2 regions of the Lacticaseibacillus sp. 30 genome follow, and region 1 is predicted to be linked to the other one. Evidence: predicted binding sites of a transcription regulator. Region 1 holds the regulator's gene; the other holds the start of a gene.
The links. The regulator HrcA, encoded in region 1, represses chaperone genes, less so after heat shock. The targets are predictions, from matches to a motif close to TTAGCACTCNNNNNNNNNGAGTGCTAA.
Positions count from the first base shown of each region.

Region 2: the regulator HrcA is predicted to act here: its motif matches at 1,405-1,431, upstream of ACWPAB_RS09965 (ATP-dependent Clp protease ATP-binding subunit).

Region 1 covers NZ_JBSOQX010000003.1:174,304-178,955, forward strand. Annotated here, with positions in the region: gene ribF (riboflavin biosynthesis protein RibF) at 1-670, shown strand, start outside; gene hemW (radical SAM family heme chaperone HemW) at 672-1,817, shown strand; gene hrcA (heat-inducible transcriptional repressor HrcA) at 1,980-3,026, shown strand; gene grpE (nucleotide exchange factor GrpE) at 3,203-3,793, shown strand; gene dnaK (molecular chaperone DnaK) at 3,823-4,652, shown strand, end outside.
Region 2 covers NZ_JBSOQX010000014.1:15,422-20,073, forward strand. Annotated here, with positions in the region: gene ptsP (phosphoenolpyruvate--protein phosphotransferase) at 1-712, opposite strand, end outside; gene ACWPAB_RS09955 (phosphocarrier protein HPr) at 712-978, opposite strand; gene ACWPAB_RS09960 (hypothetical protein) at 1,122-1,313, opposite strand; gene ACWPAB_RS09965 (ATP-dependent Clp protease ATP-binding subunit) at 1,533-3,758, shown strand; gene ACWPAB_RS09970 (DUF1827 family protein) at 3,879-4,172, shown strand; gene ACWPAB_RS09975 (peptide chain release factor 3) at 4,311-4,652, opposite strand, start outside.

The DNA of each region.
Region 1 (4,652 bases):
TTTGTATGTGGTTCACTTTACCCCAGACTTCGCTGCGCTGACGCCGCAAGCTTTTGTCGATCAGTATTTGGTCGGTCTGAAGGCGGATACGGTAGTTGCAGGTTTTGACTATACTTATGGCAAGCGGGATGTTGCATCTATGGCTTTATTGCCAAAATATGCTCGTGGCCGGTTTGATGTCATCAGCGTGCCCGAACTCGCTGAGGATGGTCAAAAGGTCAGTTCAACCCGAATCCGGCATGCACTTGATTCCAGTGATATTGATACGGCCAATGATTTTCTGGGTTATACCTATACAACTGCTGGTAAGGTGGTTCATGGTGAGGCGCGTGGCCGTTTGCTTGGCTTCCCAACAATCAATTTGGAGACACTTGGCCAACAGCGATTACCAGGCATTGGTATTTATGCAGTGAAGGTCAAAGTTGGCACCACTTGGTATTTAGGCATGGCCTCCATTGGCCGTAATGTCACGTTTGGCGACGATCGAGACGTGACACTTGAGATTAATTTACTTGATTTTGATCAAATGATTTATGGCGAAAACGTTCAAGTTCGCTGGTATCACTATTTACGCGGTGAAGTGAAATTTGCTGGTGCTGATGCCCTGATTGATCAATTGAAAAAAGATGAAACTGCCGTCCGAGACTATTTTGCCGCAAAGAAGGGTTAATATGGCAGGTGCTTATCTTCATATACCATTTTGTGAACATATTTGTTACTACTGCGATTTCAACAAAGTTTTCATCGAAGGCCAGCCAGTTGATGATTATGTGGCCATGCTGCTAAAAGAAATGCGGATGGTGATGGCCGAACATCCTGAAGAAAAAATTCAGACGGTTTATGTCGGTGGTGGCACGCCCAGCACGCTGACACCGACACAATTGGCTACATTGTGTCAGGGTATTCACGATATCCTACATTTTGATCAAGGGGAGTTTACTTTTGAAGCCAACCCCAATGACTTGCTCACGACCGAAAAGTTGCAAGTGCTACATGATTATGATGTCAACCGTTTGTCGATTGGCGTGCAATCGTTTAATGATGATGTATTACGCCGAATTGGCCGGATACATCGAGCAAAAGATGTTTACACTGCCATTGCTAACGCCCGTCAAGTCGGGTTTGATAATATTTCGATTGATTTGATTTTTCGACTACCTGATCAAAGCCGCGATGACTTTCTGACCAGTTTGCAAAAGGCGTTGGCACTGGATCTGCCGCATTACTCAACGTATTCCCTAATTTTGGAACGTAAAACGATCTTCTATAATCTGATGCGACAGGGCAAGTTGCGCTTGCCGACCCAAGACGTCGAGGCCGATATGTATCAAGATGCGATCGATCTCATGGAAGCACATGGCCGACATCAATATGAAATTAGTAATTTTGCAAAAGACGGGTACCAGTGTGAGCATAACTTGCTTTATTGGCGTAATGACAAGTACTTTGGCTTCGGTGCTGGTGCGTTTGGGTATCTTGGTCGTGATCGCTACCACAACTATGGTCCTATTAAGCAGTATTTAACACCATTACATGCTGACCACTTGCCGGTCCTTGAACATCATTTGGTGCCACAGTCAGAACAGATCGAAGAAGAAATGTTTCTAGGCTTGCGGACGATGCAGGGGGTCAGTGAAGCGCGGTTTTATGATCGCTACCACATGACAGTTGACGCCATTTATGGTGAAACTGTGCCGGAACTGGTCAGTCAAGGTTTGGTTGTGCGCCAAGATGGCTACATTCGCCTGACCAACAAAGGCAAGTTCCTTGGCAACGAAGTTTTTCAACGTTTCTTGATTGATGAGCCGCTTGTTTAAGTGCTAAAAGAAACGGCTGTGTTGTTAAAATGCACTTGCCATAATTTTCACTAGAAACGTTCACAATCTAGCAATCGTACCTTGACTTTGCTAACCTCGCTTGGTATATTATTCATTGTATTAGCACTCATATAAAACGAGTGCTAAAGGTGAGGTGAGAAAATGTTGACGAAACGGCAATTGCTCGTCTTAAAAGAGATCATCCGGTTGTTTACTGAAAGTGGCCAGCCGGTGGGCTCAAAGACGTTAATGCAAGAGCTGCCGGTTCACGTCAGTTCTGCGACGATCCGCAACGACATGGCAGCGCTGGAAGATGCCGGTCTGATCACCAAGACCCATAGCAGTTCAGGTCGAGTTCCTTCGACACAAGGCTATCGCTACTATCTTGATCATCTTGTTGAACCCGTGCGCGTCTCTCGCCATGATTTGGCAACGATCAAGCAGGAGCTTGGCCAGCGTTACAGCAAAATGGACGAAATTGTGGCACAAAGCGCGCAGATTCTATCAAATCTGACGAGCTACACCGCCATTAGTCTCGGTCCGGAAGTCAACAATATTAAGCTCACTGGGTTCCGACTCGTACCACTAGGTAACCATCAAGTCATGGCCATTTTGGTCACGAATAATGGTAATGTCGAAAATCAGGTGTTCACCGTCCCGCCGTCCATTTCTTCCGATGAACTTGAAAAAGCCATCAGAATTGTGAATGATCAGCTGGTCGGGTTGCCATTGGTTCAGGTAGCACAGCGGCTGAGGACGGATGTCCCGTCCATGCTAATGCAGTATTTGACCAGCCCAGACGGCTTCCTTGATATTTTTGGCAATGTCTTAAAGTCAGCTGCCTCTGAACGTTTTTATGTTGGTGGGCGGTTGAACTTGATGGATTACCTTGGCGATTCGGATATTCACGAGCTGAAAAAGATCATGTCGTTGATCGATGCGGATCACGGCGATCTGACTGAGTTGCTGGGCGGCCCGATCCGCCAAACACCGGTTCAAGTGCGACTGGGTCCAGAGTTAAAACCTATTGATCTAGCGAACCTCAGCTTGATCACTGCTAGTTATGATGTTGGTGGTCACGGTACCGGTATGATCGCCCTCTTGGGACCGACGCAAATGCCGTACTCCAAGATGATCGGCTTGCTCGACGTTTTTCGCGAAGAGCTAGCTAAACGGTTGACAGACTACTATGCCAACTTTGATCAATAATCATGTTAGCAAATAGCATCAGTTGGTGTTTTTAAGCCAACTGATGCGTTTAAAGAATAGCGTGAACTGACACGTTCAGAAATCGGCGCACAAATGCAATGGTCTTTTTTGGGCATTGTGCATGTGTTTCTTATGGACAGGCTTTTACGTCAGGAAACGCGTTAAAGGAGGATACCATGGCAGAACAAAAAGCAAAGCATGCAGCAAACGCCGCAAAGAAAGCTGAAAAGTCTGCTGATACGAAAGAGACTTCGTTAAAAGAAGATATTTTACAAGAAAGTATCGCGGATCTTAACGAACAACTTTCGAACAGTAAACATGACGGCGAGCAGTTGAAGCAAGAACGCGACGACTTTGAAGATAAATACCTGCGTGCCGCTGCAGAAATTCAAAATATGAATGCTCGCTTCGAGAAAGAGCAGCAAAAGCTGTTGAAATATGATGGGCAAAAGTTGGCTAAAGCCATTTTGCCAGTTGTTGATAATCTCGAACGGGCGCTTGCAACCGAGGCCAAAGATGACAGTGCAGTTTCCCTGAAGAAGGGTGTTCAAATGGTTTACGATCATCTGGAACGCGCTTTGAAGGAAAACGGTATCACTGCCATTGATGGTGCCGGGGACAAGTTCGATCCCAATACCCAGCAAGCCGTTCAAACGGTCGCGGCGGATGATCAACATCCAGCTGACACAGTCGCGCAGGTATTGCAAAAGGGGTATTACCTCAAGGATCGCGTGTTGCGTCCTGCTATGGTTGTCGTTGCAAAATAATTAATCTGAAAATAAAGAAGGTATAAACTATGAGTAAAGTTATTGGTATTGATTTAGGGACTACCAACTCAGCTGTTGCGGTTCTGGAAGGCAATCAGCCAAAAATTATCACCAACCCTGAAGGCAATCGGACCACGCCATCTGTTGTTGCATTTAAAGATGGTGAAATCCAAGTCGGTGAAGTGGCCAAGCGCCAAGCGATCACTAACCCAGACACGATTGTTTCCATTAAGCGCCATATGGGTGAAGCTAACTACAAAGTCAAGGTTGGCGATAAGGAATACACCCCTCAGGAAATTTCTGCGATGATTTTGCAATACATCAAGAAGTTCTCTGAAGATTATCTTGGCGAACCAGTTAAGGACGCCGTTATCACCGTACCGGCTTACTTTAATGATAGCCAACGGCAGGCCACCAAGGATGCCGGCAAGATTGCTGGTTTGAATGTTCAGCGGATTATCAACGAACCAACCGCTTCTGCCTTGGCTTATGGCTTGGACAAAGGCGACAAGGACGAAAAGATTCTGGTTTATGACCTTGGCGGTGGGACATTTGATGTTTCCATTCTGCAATTAGGCGACGGGGTCTTTGAAGTGCTGTCGACCAATGGTGATACCCATTTGGGCGGTGATGATTTTGATAACAAGATCATCGACTGGCTAGTTGCTGAATTTAAGAAAGACAACAACATTGATTTGTCCAAGGATAAAATGGCGATGCAACGGCTGAAGGATGCCGCTGAAAAGGCTAAGAAGGATCTGTCCGGGGTTACCCAGACACAGATCAGCTTGCCATTTATCTCTGCTGGCCCTAATGGCCCGTTGCATTTGGAACGCACCTTGACGCGGGCACAGTTTGA
Region 2 (4,652 bases), on a different contig from region 1:
CTTCATCATCGGTCGGATCAACAACAACTTCACCAGTTAAGCCATCAACGGAAATAAGATCACCGTTATTAGCCTTCTTGGTAATGTCATCTGTCCCAACAACAGCCGGGATTTCCAACGAACGTGCCATAATCGCACTGTGCGCAGTCCGACCGCCAATATCCGTGACAAATGCTTTGACATACTTCTTATTCAATTGTGCGGTATCCGAAGGGGTCAGGTCATGCGCAACCACAACGACTTCTTCATCAATTAATGCTGGATTTGGCAAATTGCGACCGAGCAAGTGTGCCATGATCCGCTTTGTCACGTCGCGGACATCAGCCGCACGTTCCTGCATATATGGATTGTCGGTCATACCTTCGAATGTCTTAATAAAGAATTCGGAGACTTCTTTCAAAGCCTGCTCAGCATTGACTTTTTCATCATTGATCTTAGTCTCTACCTGACCAGTAAAGTCAGGATCAGCCAAAATCATCATGTGCGCATCAAAAACCTGAGCCTCTTCTTCGCCAAGCGATTCAGCGGCCTTTGCTCGAATAACCTTTAACTCATCATTACTTTGATCAAGTGACTGCTTCAGGCGATCGATTTCCTTTGAAGGATCATCAACCGTCTTTTTTTGGAATGACAAATCAGGTTGAACCAGTAAATAGGCCTTCGCTGTGGCGATCCCATCACTAGCAGCGATTCCCTTCAAATGTTCAGCCATTATTCAGCCAAGCCTTCCTTTTTCATTGTGTCTGTAATAGCAGCGATAGCATCAGCCTCGTCTGCACCTTCAGCAGAAATGGTAACATCGGCACCTTGGCCAACACCCAAACTCATGACGCCCATGATAGACTTCAAGTTAACGCTCTTACCCTTGTATTCCAAGTTGATATCTGAGTTGAACTTACTTGCTGCCTGTACCAACAAGGTTGCCGGACGTGCGTGGATCCCGGTTTCTGCAATAATATTAAATTCGCGTTTTTCCATGACTGATCTGCTCCTTCGTATTAACTAGATTTCTAGTTTTTTTCCGAATAGTTTGTGTGCGCATTCGTACCCAAAACAATTCATGTAAACCTTACCATTTTTTGAAGCTTGTCACAAGCGCCACATCAGATTTGGCGCCTATATTAACGAGAATCAACTGATCGATAATGGTATTCAATGACACCATCACGTTTAGCCATTCCCACGATCTCTTCACGATCAGGATAATTCGTCCATGCCGCGCGAAACGCCATGAACGTTTCTGGCGTCACCGTGATTTTGTCCCGCCGACCAGTCTTTAACTCATCTATTAAAGCGACGTAATCCTGAGTCATCTATTTGCCTCACCTCACCTAATAAGAGTAGCATAAAAGCTGGTAAGGAAAAAGCGCAAGTGCTTGCTGTCACTGAAATTTTTGCAACTTTTTAGCACTCTTAGTGGCAGAGTGCTTGCATTCCAGAAATGTGGGTGTATACTATTGCCATAGGTCAAGAAAGGTCAAACCTTTTTCGACTGCACGTGGCACCTAAACAGATAGGAAGGTTGTGACAAAATGCTGTGTGAAAACTGTCATAAGAATCCAGCCACTATTCATCTTTCAACCGTTGTTAATGGCACTCGACAGGAAATTAATCTCTGCCAAAACTGTTATCAATTACTCAAGAACCAAGCAGGAGGAAATATGAGACCAACTGATGCAACCGATCCATTTGGTTTCGGCAGCTTAGATGATATTTTCCGTGCGATGAATCAGGGAATGGATCAACCGCAACAACCAAATGCTCAGACCCCGCCAACTCAGGCAGGCCGTGGCGGCAATGGTAATAACGGCCGCAATGGCAACCGTGGCAAGGGACTGCTGGGACAATTCGGCGTTGATCTGACTGAACAAGCACGGAATGGTCAAATTGATCCGGTCATTGGTCGTGACAAAGAAATTTCACGGGTGATCGAGATCTTAAACCGCCGAACAAAAAATAATCCAGTCCTGATTGGTGAAGCCGGTGTCGGCAAGACTGCTGTTGTTGAGGGCTTGGCATTGAAGATCGCTAATGGCGATGTTCCGTCAAAACTTCAAGATCGGCATGTCATCCGACTCGATGTCGTTTCACTAGTTCAAGGAACTGGCATTCGCGGTCAATTTGAACAACGTATGCAACAATTGATTGACGAACTTAAAAAGAATAAGAACATTATCTTATTTATTGATGAAATCCATGAAATCGTCGGCGCTGGCAATGCTGAAGGCGGTATGGATGCCGGCAATGTTCTGAAACCAGCATTAGCACGTGGCGAGTTGCAGCTCGTTGGTGCCACTACTAGCAATGAATATCGTCAAATTGAAAAAGATTCAGCCCTTGCTCGTCGTCTGCAACCAGTCCTCGTTGAGGAGCCAACTGTAGAAGAGACGATTAAGATTCTAAAAGGCCTGCAGCCGCGGTATCAAGATTTTCATCATGTTAAATATACAGATGCCGCCATTGAAGCAGCTGCAACTTTGAGCAATCGTTACATTCAAGATCGTTTCTTGCCTGACAAAGCGATTGACCTTCTGGATGAATCAGGTTCCCGGAAGAATCTGACCATTGCCACTGTCGATCCGGAAACGATCAAGACCAAGATTGACGACGCCGAGAAGCAAAAGCAAGCTGCTCTGAAGCAGGAGGATTACGAAAAAGCTGCCTTCTATCGTGACCAAGTTACTAAGTTAGAAGATATGGCTAAGAAACAGTCTAATCTGCCTGAAAATGAAATTCCGACTGTCACCGAAAAAGATATGGAACAGATTGTTGAAGAAAAAACCAACATTCCAGTCGGTGAACTGAAGGCTCAGGAGCAAGCACAGCTGAAGAATCTGGCTGGCGACCTTGAAAAGCATGTCATTGGTCAGAATGAAGCAGTCGATAAAGTTGCTCGCGCTATTCGTCGTAACCGGATCGGCTTTAACAAGTCCGGTCGGCCGATTGGGTCCTTCCTATTCGTCGGCCCAACAGGTGTCGGCAAAACTGAACTGGCTAAACAGCTTGCCAAAGAGCTGTTTGGTTCTGAAGACGCCATGATCCGGTTTGATATGTCGGAGTACATGGAGAAATTCAGTGTCTCTAAGCTTATCGGGTCACCGCCAGGCTATGTCGGCTATGAGGAAGCCGGTCAATTAACTGAAAAAGTTCGCCGAAATCCTTATAGCCTCATCTTGTTAGATGAAATTGAAAAAGCCCATCCAGATGTGATGAATATGTTCTTGCAGATCTTGGATGACGGCCGATTGACTGATTCTCAAGGCCGTACCGTTTCCTTCAAGGACACGATCATTATCATGACATCCAATGCTGGCTCAACCGATGCCGAAGCAAACGTTGGTTTTGGCGCAGCTTTAAGCGGTAAGACGCACAGTGTGCTGGATCAGCTTGGTAATTACTTCAAGCCTGAATTCCTGAACCGTTTTGATGACATCGTTGAATTCAAGTCATTGTCTAAAGACGACTTGTTGAAGATTGTGTCACTGATGATTCAAGATACCAACAATAACATCAAGGATCAGGGCTTGACGATTCATGTTACCGATCCGGTTAAGGAAAAGCTGGTTAATCTCGGTTACAATCCTGCCATGGGAGCTCGGCCGCTGCGTCGAGTCATTCAGGAACAGATTGAAGACCGCGTTGCTGACTTCTACCTTGACCATCCAAAGGCTAAGGAACTTGAAGCCCGCATCAGTAATGGTGAGATTACGGTTGGTGAACCTGCCAAGGCTGAAACCACTCAAAAATCTAAAAAGTAATTTGTTTTAAGAAAGCCCTCGAACTTCATTGCGTTCGAGGGCTTTCAATTCACATATTATTATTTTCCGTTAAACTGTTTTATAATAAAAACAGTAGGGAGAGAAATGGAGGGCATGAGCATGCGACTGATTAACGTGACCAACAGTTTCAGAAATCTAGTAAGCCAACAATTGAGTGGTACCGATGCCCGGCTGGTCAAGGTCTTCTCACTTGGCCAAACGACAGTTGTTTATACGGAGGCACCTTCCCATATCGAACTTCTTTTCACCAATGAGCGCCGCAATATTCAGCGTGCGGAAATTGCTTTCACACTCGAACGGCTTTTGCAAAAGGACATTGGCGATGTTTCGCCAATTATGGGTCATCATCTGGCAGAAGTGACTGTTCCCAAGCTTGAGCGGCAAGCAGAGTAACCCGAAGAAGGATAGCGCCATACTTGCCAATACCAATGAGACTTTTGCACATTGCTAGATTAATAAGCGCACACAAAAAGCGGCTGACATCGCTCAGCCGCTTTTTGTGTGCCACGATACTCATACCCAAACACCCTATTACATTTTGGCAGTTAATTTAACGTCAGGATACTTGTCTGCAAACCACCGTTCAGCGTATTGATTCTCAAATAGGAACAACGGGTCGCCGTGGATATCCTGAACCAATAAGTTCCGGGAACTGCTCATCTTTTCATCCAATTGATCTGGATTGATCCAGCGAGCCGTTCGCGAGCCAATCGGGGTCATAATCACTTCTGAATGATATTCATGCAGCATCCGGAATTGGAAAACTTCAAATTGAAGTTGCCCGACTGCTCCTAGAATATAATCATTCGTGTTATAGGTCTTGTAAAGCTGGACTGCCCCTTCCTGGACAAGCTGCTGCATCCCCTTATGAAA